2 regions of the Mesorhizobium sp. B2-9-1 genome follow, and region 2 is predicted to be linked to the other one. Evidence: predicted binding sites of a transcription regulator. Region 2 holds the regulator's gene; the other holds the start of a gene.
The links. The regulator PhoB, encoded in region 2, activates phosphate uptake and scavenging genes when phosphate is short. The targets are predictions, from matches to a motif close to TGTCATNNANCTGTCAT.
Positions count from the first base shown of each region.

Region 1: a site for PhoB is predicted at 8,625-8,641, ahead of FJW05_RS22145 (acid phosphatase). Genes of this name have one in related genera too.

Region 1 covers NZ_VFTP01000016.1:21,288-31,751, forward strand. Annotated here, with positions in the region: gene FJW05_RS22105 (helix-turn-helix transcriptional regulator) at 1-344, shown strand, start outside; partial or broken gene FJW05_RS27980 (DUF982 domain-containing protein) at 436-627, shown strand; gene htpG (molecular chaperone HtpG) at 688-2,580, shown strand; gene FJW05_RS22120 (ABC-F family ATP-binding cassette domain-containing protein) at 2,639-4,261, opposite strand; gene FJW05_RS22125 (2OG-Fe(II) oxygenase) at 4,393-5,136, opposite strand; gene FJW05_RS22130 (hypothetical protein) at 5,347-5,910, opposite strand; gene FJW05_RS22135 (OsmC family protein) at 5,916-6,338, opposite strand; gene FJW05_RS22140 (hypothetical protein) at 6,396-6,845, opposite strand; gene FJW05_RS22145 (acid phosphatase) at 6,950-8,482, opposite strand; gene FJW05_RS22150 (cytochrome c peroxidase) at 8,687-9,991, shown strand; gene FJW05_RS22155 (hypothetical protein) at 10,111-10,362, shown strand; gene FJW05_RS22160 (dihydrofolate reductase family protein) at 10,415-10,464, opposite strand, start outside.
Region 2 covers NZ_VFTP01000006.1:196,344-206,807, forward strand. Annotated here, with positions in the region: gene FJW05_RS14470 (CHASE domain-containing protein) at 1-478, opposite strand, end outside; gene FJW05_RS14475 (ATP-binding cassette domain-containing protein) at 611-1,411, opposite strand; gene FJW05_RS14480 (sugar ABC transporter permease) at 1,428-2,780, opposite strand; gene xylF (D-xylose ABC transporter substrate-binding protein) at 3,013-4,053, opposite strand; gene FJW05_RS14490 (ROK family protein) at 4,322-5,566, shown strand; gene phoB (phosphate regulon transcriptional regulator PhoB) at 5,889-6,578, opposite strand; gene phoU (phosphate signaling complex protein PhoU) at 6,595-7,302, opposite strand; gene pstB (phosphate ABC transporter ATP-binding protein PstB) at 7,323-8,126, opposite strand; gene pstA (phosphate ABC transporter permease PstA) at 8,123-8,974, opposite strand; gene pstC (phosphate ABC transporter permease subunit PstC) at 8,978-9,964, opposite strand; gene pstS (phosphate ABC transporter substrate-binding protein PstS) at 10,029-10,464, opposite strand, start outside.

The sequences.
Region 1 (10,464 bases), on a different contig from region 2:
ACGTCGCCGAGGAGCTCGGCTGGCCCAGAAACGACGTGACGCGCTGGCTCGAGGGGCGCGCGCCGGTGCCACTGGCGGTCGCCGCCTGGATCGAGGCCCTCGCCAAGGCACACAAGGTGCTGCCCCCGCCGCGCCTTAACCGGCAGAATTCAGCGATGCACGCGCCGGCAGGCCCGGTGGTTGTGCAGGCGTTCAACGGCATAGGCCAGCCGCGGCCGCGCGGCGTCGTCCTGCAACCGCCCTACCCGCGCCGACATGTGCTGGCCGGGACGACTGGCCTTCGTCCGGGCGCCATGAGCATGCACCTGAATGAGGGTTCTGACCATGAACCACGGCCGCTTTGAAGACCCTGTTACCATTCTTGTCGGAATGGGTTTGCCGGTCCGGCTCGAAACCGTGATGGAAGCCTATGCCCTGCTGTAGGATTGGCCGGCCGCGAGCAGGAGCAGCGCGCATGCGATCGCGCTCAATTCCTGCAAAGCCGGCATTGCCGGCGAAATCGACGCGGAAACAGTGCGGGCAACCCTTGTTGCTTTCGCCCGCCGCCACGATATCCTGGCGCCGGACATGGTTTCGCTGGCGCCTGCGGCGCTGGCAGGGAGCGCATCCACAAGCGACAATGGCTGAAGATTTGAAAACCGGCGCGTGCTGGCGCGGCGGACGACGCAACGAGCGCAGGAATTCTGAATGACGACTGACACCAAGACCACGGAAACCAGGACATTCGAGGCGGACGTCTCGCGGCTGCTGCATATGATGGTGCACTCGGTCTATTCGGACCGAGACGTTTTCCTGCGCGAGCTGATCTCCAATGCGGCGGATGCCTGCGAGAGGCTGCGCTTCGAGGCGGTGAGCCGGCCCGAGTTGCTGGGTGACGATGCCAAGCCGCGCATCACGATTACCGCCAATCCGGACAACAAGGAGCTTTCGGTCGAGGACAACGGCATCGGCATGAGCCGCGACGAGATGGCGGAGGCGCTGGGCACGATCGCGCGCTCCGGCACCCGCGCCTTCATGGAGCGCGTCGAAGCCGGCAAGGCGGCGGAAGACACGCAGCTCATCGGCCAGTTCGGCGTCGGGTTTTATTCGGCCTTCATGGTCGCAGACCGTGTCGACGTCATCAGCCGCCAGGCCGGCAGCAATGAGGCTTTCCGCTGGTCGTCCGACGGCAAGGGCACCTACGAGATCGCGCCGGCGCCGCTCGAGGCAGCACCCAAGCGCGGCACGCGCGTCGTGCTGCATCTGATGGAAGACGCCTCTTCCTACACCACGCCTTACCGGCTCGAGGGGCTGGCGAAGTCGCAGTCGGGCCATGTGCCGGTGCCGATCACGTTCGTCGAGAAACCCGGCGCCGAACCGCGCGACATCGCCGACGGCACGGCGCTTTGGGTGCGGCAAAAGAGCGAGATCAAGCCGGAGGAATATACCGACTTCTACCGCAGCATCGCCGGCCAGTATGACGAGCCGGCTTCCACGATCCATTTCCGCGCCGAGGGCCGGCAGGAATACAGCGTGCTCGCCTTCGTGCCGGGATCGCGGCCGTTCGACCTGTTTGACCAGGACCGCAAGGGGCGCATGAAGCTCTATGTGCGGCGCGTCTTCATCACCGACGAAGCCGATCTGCTGCCGCGCTACCTGCGCTTCGTGCGCGGCCTGGTCGATTCCGCCGACCTGCCGCTCAATGTCTCGCGCGAGATGATCCAGGAGAGCCCGTTGCTCGCAGCGATCCGCAAGGGCGTGACCAACCGCGTTCTCGGCGACCTCGCCAAGACGGCCGAAAACGATGCCGAAGCCTACGCCAAAATCTGGGAAAATTTCGGCATCGTGCTGAAGGAAGGGCTCTATGAGGATTACGAGCGACGCGAGCAGCTGCTGAAGCTTGCCCGCTTCCGTTCGACGACCTCAGGCGAAGGCTGGCGCAGCCTTGCCGACTATGTCGCAGCGATGAAGGAAGGTCAGAAAGCGATCTTCTTCATGGCCGGTGACGATCGCGCCCGTCTCGAAGCCTCGCCGCAGCTCGAAGGTTTTCGCGCACGCGGCATCGAGGTGCTGCTCCTCACCGATCCCGTCGACAGCTTCTGGGTGACGATGGCGCCGGAATTCGACGGCAAGCCGTTCAAGTCGGTGACGCAGGGCGCGGCAGAGCTCGCCGATATCGCGCTGCCCGAAGATGCGGCGAAGCCCGACGCGGAGACGTCGTCGGATATCGCCGCCTTCCTGGCTTTCGTGAAGACGACGCTCGGCGAGGAGGTGTCGGATGTGAAAGCCTCCGACCGGCTGACGGAAAGCGCCGTCTGTCTCGTCGCGCCCGAGCATGGCCCGGATCGCCAGTTCGAGCGCCTGCTCAACGCCGCCGGCCGGCTCGACAAGGCGGCCAAGCCGATCCTCGAGATCAACCCGCGCCACGAGCGCGTGGCGGCGCTGGCAAAGCTCGGCGACGACGAGAAGGCGTTCAAGGAAGACGCCGCGCATCTGCTTTACGACGAGGCACGCGTGCTCGACGGCGACAAGCCGGCCGACGCCAAGGCGTTCTCGGCGCGGCTTGCGCGGCTGATCGATCGCGAGCTAGCGAGGGGGTAAGCGCCGGCGCTCGCCCGACAGGGGGAATGCGCCGCCGCCAATTGCGTAGGGTCTCGCCCTACCCTCTCAGCCCCGGCGCTTCCTGGCCGGTGCGGGCGACATATTCGGTGTAGCCGCCGCCATAAGTGTGGATGCCGTCGGGCGTCAGCTCCAGCACGCGGTTCGACAGCGCCGCCAGGAAATGGCGGTCGTGCGAGACGAAGAGCATCGTGCCTTCATATTGCGACAGCGCCTCGATCAGCATCTGCTTGGTGGTTATGTCGAGATGGTTGGTCGGCTCGTCGAGCACCAGCAGGTTGGGCGGATCGAACAGCATCAGCGCCATCACCAGCCGCGCCTTCTCGCCGCCCGAGAGCACGCGGCATTTCTTCTCGATCTCGTCGCCGGAAAAACCGAAGCAGCCGGCCAAAGCGCGCAGCGGCGCCTGGCCTGCCTGCGGAAACGAGTCCTCCAGCGTCTGGAAGACGGTGCGCTCGCCATCGAGCAGTTCCATGGCGTGCTGGGCGAAATAGCCCATCTTGACGCTCGGGCCGCGCGCGACGGAGCCCCCGTCCGGCTCGGAGGCGCCGGCGACCAGCTTCAGAAGCGTCGACTTTCCGGCGCCGTTGACGCCCATCACGCACCAGCGCTCGCGGCGGCGGATCTGAAAATCGAGGCCCGAATAGATATTGCGGCTGCCATAGGCCTTGTGGATGCCTTTCAGCGTCGCCACGTCCTCGCCGCAGCGCGGCGCCGGCTGGAATTCGAAAGTCACCGTCTGGCGGCGCTTCGGCGGTTCGACGCGGTCGATCTTGTCGAGCTTCTTCACCCGGCTCTGCACCTGGGCCGCATGGGAAGCGCGCGCCTTGAAGCGCTCGATGAAGGCAATCTCCTTGGCCAGCATCGCCTGCTGGCGCTCGAACTGCGCCTGCAGCTGCTTGTCGGCCAGCGCGCGCTGCTCCTGGTAGAATTCGTAGTTGCCGGAATAGGAGGTCAGCGCGCCGGCGTCGATCTCGATGATCTTGGTGACGATGCGGTTCATGAACTCGCGGTCGTGCGAGGTCATCAGCAGCGCGCCGTCGTAATCCTTGAGGAATTTCTCCAGCCAGATCAGGCTTTCGAGATCGAGATGGTTCGACGGCTCGTCGAGCAGCATGACGTCGGGCCGCATCAACAGGATGCGGGCAAGCGCGACGCGCATCTTCCAGCCGCCGGAAAGTTTTGAAACGTCGCCGTCCATCATCTCCTGGCTGAAGCCGAGGCCGTCCAGCACCTCGCGCGCCCGGCCGTCGAGCGCATAGCCGTCGAGCTCCTCGAAGCGGTGCTGCAACTCGCCGTAGCGCTCGATGATCTGATCCATCTCGTCGGCGCGGTCGGGATCGCCCATGGCGTGCTCAAGCTCGCGCATCTCGGCAGCGACCGCGCTGACCGGTCCGGCGCCTTCCATGACCTCGGCGACGGCGCTCAAGCCGCCCATATCGCCGACATCCTGGCTGAAATAGCCGATGGTGACGCCGCGATCGACCGAGACCTGGCCTTCATCGGGCTGCTCCTGGCCAATGATCATGCGGAACAGGGTCGTCTTGCCGGCGCCGTTCGGGCCGACAAGCCCGATCTTCTCGCCCTTCTGCAAGGCGGCGGAAGCTTCGATGAAGACGATCTGTCGGCCGTTCTGCTTGCCGATATTTTCGAGACGGATCATGGGCTCGTAGGGAGTAGGGAGTAGGGAGTAGGGAGTAGGGAGTAGGGAGTAGGGCCAATAAGCGAATGCGCGGGATAAAGGAACCCCTCTTCGCTTCTCGGCCTCGACGTAACCTACTGCCTACTGCCTACTCACTTCGCGTCGTGGAAGATGATGCCGACCGTATGCCGCTGCCCCGAACGCAAGCGGCTCACGCCGTGTCGCAAATTCACCCGGTAATATCCCTTGGTGCCTTGCACCGGCCGGTTGTGCACGGCGAAAATCACCGCGTCACCGCGCCTCAATGGCACCACTTCGGCGCGGCTTTGCATGCGCGGGCGCTGTTCGGTGAGCACGAACTCGCCGCCGGTGAAATCCTCGCCGGGCTCGGACAAAAGGATCGCCACCTGCAGCGGAAAGGCGAGCTCGCCATAGAGGTCCTGGTGCAGGCAGTTGAAGTCGCCGGGGCCGTATTGCAGCAGAAGCGGCGTCGGCTTCACCTGGCCCTCGTCGTGGCAGCGTATCAGGAAGGCGGCGTGCTCGGCCGGATAGCGCTGGGCAACACCCATCTTCTCGTTCCAGTCATTGGCGACCGTGGCGAGGCGTGGATACAGGGCTGAGCGCAGGGCCTCGATCAGGTCCGGCAGCGGATATTTGAAATACCGATATTCCCCCTTGCCGAAGCCATGACGCGCCATCACGACATGGCTGCGGAAATGCTCTTCATGCGGGTAAAGCGCGGCGATGTCGGCGCATTCTTCCGCCGACAGCAGGCCGGGCATGACCGCGCAGCCATGGGCGTTCAGGTCAGAGACCAGCGCGCGCCAATCTTGTGCTGCGACGCGGGATTCGGCGGAGCGGCCGGCGCGCCAGGTGTTGAGGGAATGGATGGTCATGGGTGTGCCTCCTTGCTTGCCGTCAAAGTGGAGCGAAGGATGTGCATCGGCCACCCGATTCCTGCGGAGGTGGGTGCCGGCTTTCCCTTCTCCCCTTGCGGGAGACGGTGGCCTCGCGAAGCGAGGTCGGATGGGGGGTGCTGGAAGGAATGAGGCGGCGGCGATTTCAACCTTATCGCCAAGCTGGAACACCCCTCATCCGTCTCGGCGCTAACGCGCCGATCCACCTTCTCCCACAAGGGGAGAAGGAGAAGGTCTGCGATACATCTCCAGCTCCGGATCGAAATCCACCTTCACCGCATTGGTGAACACGCAGGTCGCCACCATGATGCCGGCGAAGGCGGTGAGGTTGACGAGCAGCGTCTCGTCGTAGCGCGCCTTGAGCGCGGCCCAGGTGTCTTCCGGGACGGCATTGGCATCGGCGGCGACCGCGATGCCGAAGGAAATCAGCAGCGTCTCGTCGGCGGTCGGTTCGATCGCTTCGGGGTCGAGCCCGTTCTCGATTAGTGCGCGGCGAAAGAAGGTCACGGGAATCTCGGCGCGCATCGTCTCGGCTATCGCTTTCGACAACAGCCAGATGGTGCGGTCGTCGAGCGTGGGCTTGAGAAGGTCGCGCAGCGTGAACCATTCGGCGTAGATGCGGTGGGCGGCCGGCGAGCGAAGCAGGATGCGTTTCATGTTGGTCATGCGGCCGCGCAGCGCGAGCTCGCGGTCATGCTCGGCGCGGATGTCGTCCGAGGCGGTCGCGTAGTCGATCGGCGAAAGATGCGCCATTGCGCTCACCCCAGCGTGGAACGAAGCGCCGGCGCGCCGCGCAGCGTGTTGGAGACGGTGCAGATGTCCTCGGCGTCCGCCAGGATTCGCTCTTTCGTCGCGTCATCAAGGTCGCCGGTGATCTCCAGTTTGACGATGAATGTCTCGACCCGCGAGGGCTCGTCCTTCGCCTTCTCGCCGCTGACATCCGCCCTCACCTCGCCGAGCCGGTCGGCGACGCCGAGGCGGGTGGCGGCGATGCGGGCGCTGAGCACCATGCAGGCGGCTAAAGAAGCATGGAGCAGGTCGAGCGGGCTGAAGCCGGGCGCGCTGACCTGCGTGACCACATAGACCGTGCCGCCGGTCGGGGTCGTGACCGCCGGCAGGCCGCCCGGCGGCAGGACGGCGAGCGCGCCGACGTTGCGGGTTCTGATCTTGAGGTCCGCCATCGTGCTTCCTTCGTTCTGCTCAGCAGCTCGGTTGGTCTGCCTTGGCGCTCAGCTGGCTCAGAGATGTTGCCAGATTACCTTGAGCGGCGAGCCAATCGCCTGCTCAATCCTTCGCCGTTCCTCGGCGCAGAGGGTGGTCGCGCCAGGATTGACGACTGTAAGCGAGCACATACCGAACGCGGCAGGCCATACATAGCGGAGGTCGTTGAGCGACGTGGATTTGCTACAACAAGGCGTCACGATGGCGAGGTCGCTAAAATCCGAAACGGCTGCCTGATCCATGGCATTGCCCCACCAATCCTCCAGTTCGCTCCCGCAGAAGGCGCAGTAGACGCTTTCCGTATTCGCGCCTGCATCGAAGAAGGTCACTGCTTCCTTGTATTCGATTCCGACATGCTCGGCTTGGGGGAACAGTCCGCGCACCAAGTTGGCAGCCTTTTCCGCCGCCGTCCTATCGGGACGCCAGTATGGATCGTCAGGAACCATGTGCAGATAATTGTCGGACATAACACCTTGTGTGGCAGGGGGACCGATCGTGGCAAGTACCCTTGCGATGCCCCAACAAAAAAAGGCCCGCCGGAGCGGGCCTTTTGCAAGAAGGGCTTCGACGATTACTTCGTCAGATCGAGCGCTGCCGTCAGATCGCCCATCGGCGGCTGGTCGTGGTTGCGCAGCGCCTTGTCGCGGGCGACGATGCCAGGCAGCACAGGCAGGTCGTAGCGGGCGGTGATGAAACGCAGGATCGAGGTTGTGTCGTACTGCGTGTGATCGACCATCCCCATCTTCGCATAGGGCGAGATGATGAAAGCCGGGATGCGGTTGCCCGGGCCCCAGCGATCGGCCTTGGGCGGCGCGACATGATCCCAGAAGCCGCCATTCTCGTCATAGGTGACGACCACCAGCATATGCGCCCATTGCGGGCTCTTCTCCAGATGCGCGACGAGGTCGGCCAGGTGCTGGTCGCCGGAGGTCACGTCGGCATAGCCGGCATGTTCGTTGAGGTTGCCCTGCGGCTTGTAGAAAGAGACCGCCGGCAGCTTGCCGTCGTCGATCGCCTTGATGAACTCGGTGCCGCCGAGCCCGCCATCCTTGATGTGCTCGGCCCGCGCGGCCGTGCCCGGCGCATAGGCCGCGAAATAGTTGAAGGGCTGGTGGTGGAACTGGAAGTTCGGCACGGGCGTCGCGTTCTTGCCGTCGAGCGCCGCCTGCCAGGCGCCCGAATACCACGCCCAGGAAATGCCCTTGAGCGACAGCAGATCGCCGATGGTGATCTCGTGCTGCGGCGGCAGCGTGTTCGGCTGCGCGGGATCGGCGAGCGCCTTGTCACCGCCTTCGGCCGGCTTGTTGTTGCTCGGCTGGTATGGCGGCTGCATGGTGTTGACGGCGTAGAAGTCGGGCGTGATGGCGCCGTCATTGACGAATTTCGGCACGCCGCCCAAGGCCGAGGGCGGCGCATTGTCGGCTGCTTTCAGCGTCACGCCGTCCGGCTCGACGACGGCGATCTGGCCCTTTGCCGGGCTGGTGTCGGCATTCGGATAGAAGGGCGCGCAGGCGCAGGCGAGCATGAAGTGGTTGAGGAAGGAGCCGCCAAAGGCGCCCTGGAAGAAATTGTCCGCCAGCACGTATTTTTTGGCGATATTCCACATCGGCAGGATGGAGCCGTCATAATGACCCATCACCAACGAGCCGGAATCAGCCCAGGCGACGAACTTGTCGTTCCGGCCGCCGTCGATCTGCATCTGCTCCTGGTAGAAGCGGTGCCAGAGATCATGGGTGACGACGCCGGTGTTTTCGTTGAAGCCCTTGGGATCGTCGATGGCGAAGACGGCATTGGGCAGATGCGCGGTCTGCGCTTCGGTCACCGCGGGCGTGACGCCCTTGCCGGTCAGTCCGCCCCAGGCCGGCGGCAGTTCGGAAAGCGGCTTGCCGTCGCGATCGAGCTGGCGCGCCTGGTCGGGCGAAACGTTGGCCAGGCCGTTGGCGCCGGGGAAGCCGCCATAAAGGTTATCGAAGCTGCGGTTCTCGGCGTAGATGACGACGACGGTGTCGATCTTGTCGTAACCGGGAGGCGCCGCTTGGGCAGCGGCAGAGAGCGATGCCAGCGCCGTCGAGGCGAGGCAAAGGGAGAGAAAGGACCGGATCATTGGGAAATGCCTCGTGGCTTGGGGATGGCTGGAGGACGGCAATGCAGGAACGCGACTGCATCAATGCCCAGCTACTTCGACGCCTTGTCACCTTTGTGACAGTTCCGCCCCGGCCGAACACGGTTTCGTGAGCGGGAAGACCGGTCATCAATCCGTTGCACTCGATCCTTACGCCGCCAAAGAAACCGGGCGAAGAAATCAGGGATGTCGCCGAAGACGATGGGACGTCGGAAAAATCACGCAATCGCCATTGCAGCGGCCACGATCGTCGCCTCCACCGCGCCCGCCAACACCGAGGAGCGATCCGGTGTCCATCCCGGCCCGATGACGCGCCAGGAAGCCTTCGCCCGCGCCGAGGCGCTGACGGCGCTCGGCAGGCAGATGTTCTTCGACCCTTCGCTCTCGGCCTCGGGCAAGCAGGCCTGCTCATCCTGCCACGATCCCAACCACGCTTTCGGGCCGGCCTCGGCGGCGCCGGTCGAAATGGGCGGAGCCAATCTTGATCAGCCCGGCGTTCGCGCCGTGCCGTCGCTGCGCTACCTGCAGGCGGCGCCCGCCTTCACCGAGCATTTCTATGACTCCGAGGACGAAGGCGACGAAAGTGTCGACAATGGCCCGACCGGGGGCCTGACCTGGGACGGTCGCGCCGACCACGGCAAGGACCAGGCAAGCATCCCGCTGCTGTCGTCCTTCGAGATGGGCAACAAGGACGCGGCCCAGGTGGCCGCCAGCCTGCGCAAGGCTCCCTATGCCGGCGCCTTCAAGGCGGCCTTCGGCGCCGATGTCTTCGACCATCCGCAAGACGCCTTCGACGCCGCTGTGGAAGCGCTCGGCACCTTCGAGCAGAGCAGCGCCGATTTTTATCCCTATTCCAGCCGCTACGACGCCTTCCTCGCCGGCAAGGCGCAGCTTTCCGCGCAGGAATTGCGCGGCCGCATGCTGTTCGAGGACGCTGCGAAGGGCAATTGCGCGAGCTGCCATCTCAGCGAACCCGCCAATGACGGCGAGCCGCCGCAATTCACCGATTACGGCCTGATCGCGATCGCCGTGCCGCGCAACCCGGCGATTGCGGCCAACGCCGATCCCAATTATGTCGATCTCGGCCTGTGCGGTCCGCTGCGCACCGATCTCAAGGACCGCGCCGAATATTGCGGCCTGTTCAAGACGCCGACGCTGCGCAACGTTGCCTTGCGGAAAAGCTTCTTCCACAACGGCTATTTTCACACGCTGCGCGACGCGGTCGCCTTCTATGCCAGCCGCGATACGGATCCCGGGCGCTGGTATTCGAAGAAGACGAACGGCACGGTCGACAAATTCGACGATCTGCCAAAGGCTTACTGGGGAAACCTCAACACAGACCCGCCCTTCAACGGCAAAAAGCCCGACGACAAGCCGGCGCTGACCGACGCCGAGATCGACGACATCGTCGCCTTCCTCGGCACGCTGACCGACGCCGACCAGGCCGGGCAGCAGGACAAGCCGCCAAGGCAAATCGTCAGAAGCAAGTGACCCGCTTCCGGTTGGAGCGGACTGCTATCCACCGTAAATGTGTGCCAATGTGAGCCACGTCATAGGAACGCCAAGTCGCGCCTGCTATATTGCCCGTCTGTTCACAGATGGAGTCTCCTATGAGGTTCGTCGCGGTGCAGGAGCCGCCGGGGAGCAGCTGGGCGGTGTTCGACGCGGGCAACGGCGCGCCGGCCGAATATGCCGGCCGGGTGCTTATCGGCCTGACATCGCGCGAAGCCCGTTGGTTCGCCGCCGTGGGCAACGACCACGCAGCCTGGCCGCGGCCCAGCCGACCGGCCGTACACCTGCGGCTGGTCAGCGGAGACGGTTGCCTGCCGATCCGGGAAAGGCAAACCCAGGCAGACAGTTAAGAAGGCGCACTGCCGGATTGATTCAAGGCGGTGCGCCCTTGGTTGCTGCCTCTCATTGCACCGGCGCGTAGCGACTCACGACCATGCCGCAGGCATAGGGCT
Region 2 (10,464 bases):
CCGGCTCGCTGAACATATCGAAGCCGATGAACGACTGGTTGGACGTATCGAGCGGCTCGAAAAGCACGATCGGCGTTCGCCATTGCTGCTCGCTGGTGGCCGGATAGATCGGATGCGCCGACCCATGATCGTGCAGGATGTCGCGTTCCACCGCCGCCTCGTCGCCGGTCTTGGCGAGCCTCAGGAAGCCGATGCCGCGCAGTCCGGCGAAATTGTCGTCGATGTCGAGCGCGCTGAAGAAGGCCTTGAATTCGCCGCGCGAGATGTCGCCGTTGCGGGCATCGAACAGCGCCTGCGTCGAACGCAGCAGCGACAGATGCAGGTCGACGCGGCTCTCGATGCGGTTGAGCGCGTCGTCGGCCGTGCCCTCGAACTTGATTCGCGCCGCTTCCTGCGTCGCGAAATAGGCGAACCCTGCCATGGTCAGGCTGATCAGCGCGACGGCGACAAAGGCAACGATCGGAAAGAGCTTCTTCAAATCAAGGATGCGGCCCGTGGACGGTCGACGATCTTTATGGGCAAGTCTCGGCGCCAACACAATGGCGCGGTCAAACCATCACCGCGGCTGGCACATCACGCAGCCGTTAATTAGCCGGCTACCAGTTCGACTTCATGCCGCGATCTTCAGCGCCCCCGGGCCCGGAATGGCGCCTGGCGGGCATCTGCCGAGGATGATCATGCCGAGCACCTCGTCCTGGGTGACGTCGCTCGTGCGCGCGGTGCCGACGACTTGGCCGTTCTTCATCACGCAGACCCGGTCGGCGAGCTCGAACACGTCGTGGATGTCGTGGCTGATCAGGAAGATGCCGATGCCGTCGGCCTTGAGCTGCTTGACCAGTTCGCCGACCTGCGCCGTCTCTTGCGGGCCGAGTGCCGCCGTCGGCTCGTCCATGATCAGGATACGGGCGTTGAACAGGATCGCGCGCGCGATCGCCACCGACTGCCGCTGTCCGCCCGACAGCTTGATCACCGGCTCCTTGAAGCGCTGGAAACGCGGATTGAGCCGGCCCATCACCTTGCGCGCCTCGGCTTCCATGGCGACGTCGTCGAGCGTGCCCCAACCCGTCATCAGCTCGCGGCCGAGGAAGAGATTGGCCGCGGCATCGACATTGTCGGCCAGCGCCAGCGTCTGATAGATCGTCTCGACGCCGTATTTCTTGGCGTCGCGCGGATTGGAGATCGAAGCCTCCTCGCCATTGATGAATATCTGTCCGCTGTCGCGCTTATAGGCGCCGGACAAGATCTTGATCAGCGTCGATTTGCCGGCGCCATTGTGGCCGAGCAGCGCCATCACTTCGCCGGGGAAAAGATCGACGGATGCGTCGTCGACGGCGCGGATGCCGCCGAAGGCGATCGAAACGTTGCGCATGTCGACCAGCGGAACGCCGGCGGGAGCGGATTTTTCAGCCATGGTCCTTCTCCTCCTATCAGACGCGCTTGCGGTAGAGGGTGTCGAGCCACACCGCGACGACCAGCACGGCGCCCACGACGATGCTCTGCAGCGGCGAATCGACGCCGAGCAGCACCATGCCGGATTGCAGCGACTGCATCAGCAAAGCGCCCAGCATGGCGCCGAGCACGGTTCCGGAACCGCCTGCGAGCGACGTGCCGCCGATGACCGCCGCGGCAATGACCAGCAGCTCATCCAGCGTCCCCAGCGCGTTTGTCGAGGAGTTCTGCCTGGCCGACGAGATCGCCGCCGCGATCGTCGCCAACACGCCCATGATCATGAACACCTTCATGGTGATCCAGCGCGTGTTGATGCCGGCAAGATTGGCGGCTTCCGGATTGCCGCCGATAGCAAAGACGTAGCGGCCGAAACGCGTGCGCTTGGTGACGAAGGTCATGATCAGGCCGACGGCGACCGCCATCAGGACCGGAATGGCGATGCCATGCGCGATGAACAGCCCGCCTTCGGGCACGGTGATGTTGTTGGCGGCGGCGTAGCGGTTCACGATGCCGACCGGCCACGGATAGGAATTGGCGAGCCACACCGCGCCCAGGATGACCGCGCAGGTGACCGTGGCAAGCAACGTCTCGGCCCAGACAGGACGCAGCGGGAAGCGGAAGCGCTTGCGCTGCACGCGGCCGTTGAAGTGCATGAAGATGACCGCCAGGCAGGCGACGATGCCGACGGCCCAGCTCCATTTGGCGCCGATCGAGCCCGCCGGGCCGCCGCCCATCAACTGGAATGTGGCGTCGAGCGGCGCAACGGTCTGGCCGCTGGTGACCCACCAGGCAGCGCCCCGCCATACCAGCAATCCGCCCAGCGTGACGATGAAGGCCGGCACTTCGAGATAGGCGATGACGAAGCCCTGGAAGGCGCCGATGATGAGGCCGAGCGCCAGGCCGATCAGCAACGCCAGAACCCAGATCCAGGGATTTCCCAGTTCAAGCCCGACGAAGCGAACCAGGAAATGCGCCTGGGCAAAGCCCATGACCATGCCGATCAGCCCTTCGGCCGACCCGACCGACAGGTCGATGTTGCGCATGACGATGACCAGCACCATGCCGGAGGCCATGATCGCCACGGCCGAAGACTGAACCGACAGGTTCCAGAGATTGCGCGGCGTCAGGAACGTGCGGCTGTCGAAGTCGAGCGGGTTGACGCCAAGCCGCAGGCTGGAAATCACATGCAGCCCGATCCAGATCAGGAGCAGCGCGCCGATCATGCCCAGCATGCGGGTGTCGAGCTCGGTCGCCTTCAGGAACCGGGCCACAGTGCCGAGTTCCGACGCGCGCGCGGTGTCCGCCGGTTGGGTAGACGTCGTGTCGGTCATGATTTCCTCCCGCCGGCTTGCCGTCTGGTGCGGATGCCGGAACTCAGCCTAGAAGCTACCCGCCCGAGGCAGAACGGCAAAATCTTTTGAGAAAACGCCGCGGCTTTAAAGCAATCCCAGGAAAAGTGCGTAGCGGTTTTCCGTCCGGGATTGCGGCAACAAAAACCAGGAGCGGTTCATTGAACCGCTCCTGGCCGCGGCGCAGGTATTTTTGATCGAAGGCCGGCAAGGCTCAGTTGCAGACCTTGACGCTGCCGGCAGGCACGCCAGCGCAGACCTCGTCCTTCTTGATCCAGCCGGCGTCGATGACGACGTTGAGATTGTCCTTGGTGATCGCGATCGGCGTCAGGAACAGCGACTTGACGGTGTTGCCGCCGGGCGTCGTGAAGTCCTTGGCGCCGGCGATGTCGCCCATCTTCTTGCCGTCGGCGAGTTGCGAGGCGATCTCGGCGGCGTTCTTGCCGAGCTCGCGCGCGTCTTTCCACACCGACACGGTCTGCGTGCCGAGCGCGATGCGGTTGAGCGCCGCGTGGTCGCCGTCCTGGCCCGAGACCGGAACGGTGCCGGCCAGCCCCTGCGCCGTCAGCGCCGCGACAACGCCGCCGGCGGTGCCGTCATTGGCAGCCACGACCGCGTCGACCTTGTTGTCGTTGGCGGTCAGGAACTGCTCCATGTTCTTCTGCGCGTTGGCCGGCAGCCAGCCGTCCGTATAGGCCTCGCCGACATTCTTGATCTTGCCGCTGTCGATCGCGTCCTTCAGGACTTCCATGGAGCCCGCGAACAGGAAGTCGGCGTTCGGATCGGAACCCGAGCCCTTGATGAAGACATAGTTGCCTTCCGGCTTGGCCTGGAACACCCCGCGGGCCTGCATGCGCCCGACTTCCTTGTTGTCGAAGGTCAGGTAGAACACGTCCTTGTTCTCGATCAGGCGGTCGTAGCCGACGACCGGGATTCCTTCATCGAGCGCCTTCTGCACCGCCGGGCCGATTGCCGAGGCATCCTGCGCCAGGATGATCAGCGCGTTGGCGCCCTGCGAGATCAGGCTTTCGACGTCGGTCAGCTGCTTGCCCGGATTGGACTGCGCGTCGGCCGAAATATACTTGTCGCCGGCGGCCTCGATGGCGGCCTTCATCGCTGCTTCGTCGGTCTTCCAGCGCTCTTCCTGGAAATTCGACCACGACACGCCGATCACCTTGTCCTTCGCCTCGGCTACGGACGCCAGCGTCAGCGACATGGCAACGCCCGCCAGAATGGCGGCTGCAAATTTCTTCATGATATCCTCCCTGCGCCCGTGCGGCGCGACCCAGACTGGCCCGAAGGCCGGCATAGAGGCTTTTTTTCGAGCCTCAAAAAAATAGTGGTCCAGCACAACGACGCTGTCAACCGAGATTCTGATGGGTTTTGATGGGCTCAGGCATTTTTTTCGGCATCCGCAATAAATAATGACATAGCCCCTGGCTTCTGCCACAATCCCTAGCGTGTCAGCGACAGGCCATGGCATTATCACAAGGCCGCGATGACCGGGGAGGACGTGCGAAACGATGTCGGTCGGAATCCGCCACGACGATTTGCGCCGGCGCAACCGCGCCATGGTGATTTCGGCGGTACGCCGCGCCGGTCAGCCATCACGAACCGAAATTGCCGCCACCACCGGTCTCAGCCACTCGACCATTTCGGCGATCTCCGCCGACCTGATCCAGGAGGGCATTCTCACCGAAAGCAAGGCCAGCGAGCCGACGGCGTTGAAACGCGGTCGGCCTCAGATCGGCCTGGCGCTGAACCCTGAAGCCGCCGCGGTGCTGACCGTGGTGTTGTCGCTGAACTTTCTGTCGGTCGCCGTGATCGATTATGCCGGTCAGGTTGTTGCCGAGGAGCAGCAGCGCCTGGACACGCTTGTCATGCCCCGCGACGAGCTGATCGGCGAATGCGTGGCGATCGTGCGGCGCCGGCTGCAGGATCCCGACCTCGACATTGGCAGCGTCGCCCGCATCGCCATGGGCATTCAGGGCATCACCGATTCTAATGCTCGCGCCATGCTCTGGTCGCCGATAACGCCGCTGACAGACATTCCTTTCGCCGACATCCTCGAGAAGGAATTCGGCATCTCCACCACCATGGAGAACGACTGCAACATGATGGCGGTGGCGCTGCAATGGCGCGACCCGGAGCGCTATCGCGACGACTTCATCGCCATCCTGTTGTCGCACGGCATCGGCATGGGTCTCGTGCTCAAGGGTGCGCTGTTCACTGGCACGCATTCCTCCGGCGGCGAGTTCGGCCACATGATTCACCGCCCGGGCGGGGCGCTTTGCCGCTGCGGCCGCCGCGGCTGCGTCGAGGCCTATGCCGGCAACTATGCGATCTGGCGCAGCGCCATGAAAATGAGCGAGGACGCCGAGCCGGTCGACGTCGGCGACGCCGACATGCGGGCCCTTGCCGCGAAGGCGCGCGAGAGGGACGGCCCCGAACGGGAGGCTTATCGCCGGGCCGGCGAAGCGCTTGGTTTCGGTCTCGGCAGCCTGTTCGCCCTCATCGATCCGGCGCCCGTCGCCATGGTCGGCGTCAGCGCGGCCGCCTTCGACCTGATCGAGCCGGCGCTGCGCGAGGCGATCGCCCAGACCGCCGGCGGCCAGCACTCGGAATCGATCTCCTTCGACACCGAGCCGAACGAGTTGCCGCTGATCCGCGAAGGCTGCGCCATGCGCGCGCTGACTTTCGTCGACCAGGAAATTTTCGCGCCGGGAGGCCAGGCGAGAGCGGGTGCCGCAGGCAAGAACGTGGCCTGAGGCAGCCTTGAAGAGGTCCGGGGACAGCAGCAGACGCTTGAAATTAGCGAAGGCCCCACAGCTTCGTCATTCCAGGGCGGAGCAGGAGCGAAGCTCCGTCGCGGAGACCCTGGAATCCATGCCGTTACCTCACGCGTCGAGCGCAGCGGTGCAAAATTCTGGACCGCCGCGGCGCGTCGACGTCACGGAATGGATCCTCGGGTCTGCGCTGCGTCGCTTCGCTCCTTGCTCCGCCCGTGGATGACGAGGCACAAGCGTCTCGGCTACTCACCAGCGTGGATGCTGGAAGTGCATGGCCCGTCAGGACTGCGGCGCCCTGGGCCTAATCTTCCCTGATCGCGTAACCCGCGCCGCGGATGGTGCGGATGACATCCGGCATGCGGCCGTTGTTGACGGCCTTGCGCAGGCGGCCGACATGGACGTCGACGGTGCGCTCGTCGATATAGATCGTCTCGCCCCAGACATTGTCGAGCAGCTGGCTACGCGAGAAAACCCGGCCGGGGTGGCGCATCATGAATTCGAGCAGGCGGAACTCGGTCGGGCCGAGCCTGATCTCGCTCTTCTTGCGGTAGACGCGATGCGATTCGCGGTCGAGCACGATGTCGCCGACCTTGAGCACGCTGGACAGCACCTCCGGCTTGGCGCGGCGCAGCAGCGCCTTGACGCGCGCCATGAACTCCGGCGTCGAGAACGGCTTGACCAGATAGTCGTCGGCGCCGGTCGAGAGGCCGCGAACACGGTCGCTTTCTTCGCCCCGCGCGGTCAGCATGATGATCGGCAGCCGCTCGGTCTCGGGCCGCATCCTGAGGCGCCGGCAGAGCTCGATGCCGGAAACTGCCGGCACCATCCAGTCGAGCACGAGCAGATCGGGAACGTTTTCCTGAAGGCGGATTTCGGCCTCGTCGCCGCGGGTCACCACTTCGACCTGGTAACCCTCGGATTCGAGATTGTAGCGGAGCAGCACCCCAAGCGGCTCCTCGTCCTCCACCACCATGATGCGTGGCGCGATCATTGGCAGATACCCTTCGTCAGGCCGCCGGCGCCGACATTGTCGTCTCGTCCTGCTTGGGACGATTCGCGGGCAATTGCGTGCCGGTCAGCACATAATAGGCGTTCTCGGCGATGTTGGTCACATGGTCGCCGATGCGCTCGAGATTCTTGGCGCAGAACAGAAGATGCGTGCAAGCGGTGATGTTGCGCGGGTCTTCCATCATGTAGGTCAGGAGCTCGCGGAAGACGGATGTGTATTTGACGTCGATGCGCTCGTCGTCGTTGCGAAGCTTGGCCAGCGCCGTGGCGTCGCCCACCGTATATTCCTGGATCACAGCCTGGACCTGGATCAGTACCAGCTGCGCCATGGAATCGATCGAATGCGTGAGATCGCGCGGCGCGGCGCTGACGCCGACCGAACCGACGCGCTTGGCGATGTTCTTGGCGAGATCGCCGATGCGTTCGAGGTCGCCCGCCATGCGGATCGAGCCGACCACGTTGCGCAGATCATCGGCCATCGGCTGGCGCTTGGCGATCAGCGTGATGGCGCGGTCGTCGAGCTCGCGCTGGCGCGCGTCCATGATGGCATCGTCGGAAACGACGCGCTGCGCCATGGCATTGTCGGTCTCGAGCAGGGCTCTGGTCGAAGCGCCGACCATCGAGCTGGCGAGATCGCCCATGTCGTTTATGAGCCGGCTGATCTGTCTCAGATCCTCGTCGAAAGAAGCGACGGTATGTTCGGCCATGATGATGTCCTCGTATGAGCTCAGCCGAAGCGGCCGGTGATGTAGTCCTGCGTGCGCTTTTCGCGGGGCGAGGTGAAGATCTTCTCGGTCCGGTCGAACTCCACCAGCTCGCCCAGATACATGAACGCCGTCTGCCGCGACACGCGCGCCGCCTGCTGCATGTTGTGGGTGACGATGACGATCGTGTAGTCGGCCTGCAACTCGTCGATCAATTCCTCGATCTTGGCGGTCGACAGCGGATCGAGCGCCGAGGCCGGCTCGTCGAGCAGGATGACCTCCGGCTTCACCGCCACGGTACGGGCGATGCACAGGCGCTGCTGCTGGCCGCCCGAGAGGCTGAGGCCGCTGGCGTTGAGCTTGTCCTTGACCTCGTTCCAGAGTGCGGCGCGCTTCAGCGCCTGCTCGACGCGGCCGTCCATCTCGGCCTTGCTGATCTTCTCATAGAGCCTGACGCCGAAAGCGATGTTCTCGTAGATCGACATCGGGAACGGCGTCGGCTTCTGGAACACCATGCCGATCTTGGTCCTGAGCAGGTTGAGGTCCTGCGAACGGTCGAGGATGTTCTTGCCGTCGAGCAGCACCTGGCCCTCGGCGCTCTGCTTCGGATAGAGCTCGTAGATGCGGTTGAGCACGCGCAGCAGCGTCGACTTCCCGCAGCCCGACGGGCCGATGAAGGCGGTCACGCTGCGCTCGGGCAGGGACAGGTTGATGTCCTTCAGCGCCTTCGACTGGCCATAGTAGAAATTAAGGTTCTTGACCTCGATCTTGGCCTTCTCGACGGTCGTATCGGCTGCGTTCAGGTCGGTGGACAACATCGGTTTCATCTGTCCTCTCTGCGTCCGGTTAGGCTGCGGGCGATGATGCTCAGCCCGAGAACCGTCAGGGTGATTATGAGTGCGCCCGTCCAGGCCAGTTGCTGCCATTCCTCGTAGGGGCTGAGAGCGAACTGGAAGATGGTTACCGGCAGGCTGGCCATCGGCGCATTGAGATTGCTCGACCAGAACTGGTTGTTGAGCGCGGTGAAGAGAAGCGGCGCCGTCTCGCCGGAGATGCGGGCGATCGCCAAAAGGATGCCGGTGACGATGCCGGAGAGCGCCGCGCGATAGGCAACCGAGCGGATCACCACCCAGCGCGGCGCGCCGATGGCGGTGCCTGCTTCGCGCAGCGCGTTGGGCACAAGGTTCAGCATGTCCTCGGTGGTGCGCACCACGACGGGGATCACCAGGATCGACAGCGCGACCGCGCCGGCGATCGCCGAGAAGTGCCCCATCGGCCGCACCATCAGCTCGTAGACGAAAAGGCCGATGATGATCGACGGCGCCGACAAGAGGATGTCGTTGATGAAGCGCACCACCGTCGTGAGCTTCGAGAAGCGCCCGTATTCGGCCATGTAGGTGCCGGCCAGCACGCCGATCGGCGTGCCGACGAAGATACCGATGATCGTCATGACGATGCTGCCGTAGATGGCGTTGAGCAGGCCGCCGGCATCGCCGGGCGGCGGCGTCATTTCCGTGAACACCGAAAGCGACACCCCGGAAAGTCCCTTGTAGAGCAGGGCACCGAGGATCAGCGCCAGCCAGGCCAGCCCGATGCCCGCCGCGACGACGCACAGCGTCATCATCACGCCATTCTTGCGCTTGCGGCTTTGGTGAAGCGATTGGGCAGTCGACATCGGTCAGGCTCCCGTGCGGCTATCGATGCGCAAGAGCATGTAGCGTGCGAGCGCGAGGATGATGAAGGTGATGATGAACAGGATCAGGCCGAGCGATACCAGCGAGGATGTATAGAGGTTGCCGTCGGCTTCGGTGAATTCGTTGGCGATAGTCGCCGAGATCGTCGTGCCCGGCGCAAACAGCGAGGCGCTGATGCGGTGCGCGTTGCCGATGACGAAGGTGACGGCCATCGTCTCGCCGAGCGCGCGGCCGAGGCCCAGCATGACGCCGCCCATGATGCCGACGCGGGTGTAGGGGATGGTCACGCGCCGGGTCACTTCCCACGTCGTGCAGCCGATACCGTAGGCCGATTCCTTCAGGACCGCCGGCACCGTGTCGAACACGTCCTTGGTGATCGACGTGATGAAGGGCAGCACCATGATGGCGAGGATCAGCGACGAGGTCAGCAGGCCGATGCCGTAGGGCGGACCGGCAAACAGGCTGTCGAGACCGGGGATGCCTTTGAACAGCCAGATGATGAAGGGCTGGACCGTCGTCTGCAGGAACGGCGCGAAGACGAACAGGCCCCAGATGCCGTAGATGATCGAGGGAATGCCGGCGAGCAGTTCGACCGCGATGCCGATCGGGCGCCTGAGCGGGCGCGGGCAAAGCTCGGTCAGGAAGACGGCGATGCCGATGCCGATCGGCACGGCGATGAGAATGGCGATGGCCGAGGTGACGATGGTGCCGTAGATGGGCGCAAGCGCGCCGAAGTTCTCGGTGACCGGGTTCCAGGATTCGGTGGTCAGGAAGGAGAAGCCGAACTTCGACAGCGCCTCCCACGATCCGGCGACCAGCGATATCGCGACCCCGCCGAGCAGAACGAGCACGAGCATGGCGGAAAGGCGCGTCGCCGTCCGGAAGACCATGTCGGTGACGGCGAAGCGGCGCACTGTCGCTTCTCTGGTCCGCATGGCGGACGATGTCGCGGCTTCGGAAACGGCTGTCATTTAGCCCCTCGCATTTCGAAAGAGACAGGAGGGCGCCGTAGACGCCCTCCTCATTCAGCGGGAATTACATGCCGGAGTAGACCGGCTTGCCGTCCTTGTCGACGATGTCCTTGCCCCACATTTCCTCGACGCTCTTCACGACCTTGTCGGGCATCGGAACGTAGTCAAGCTCAGCAGCCATCTTGTCGCCCTTGGCATAGGACCAGGCGAAGAACTTGAGCGCTTCGGCCGTGGCTGCCGCATCATCGGGCTTCTGGTAGACGAGGATCCAGGTGGCGGAAGTCATCGGCCAGGATTCGGCTCCCGCCTGGTTGGCCAGGATGACGCCGTAGCCCGGCTGCGAGTTCCAGTCGGCATTGGCCGCGGCGGCCGAGAACGCCTTCGCGGTCGGCTCGACCTTCTTGCCGTCCTTGTTCACCATGTCGGTATAGGTGAGCTTGTTCTGCTTGGCATAGGCATATTCGACATAGCCGATCGCGCCGCCGGTCTGCGAGACGTTG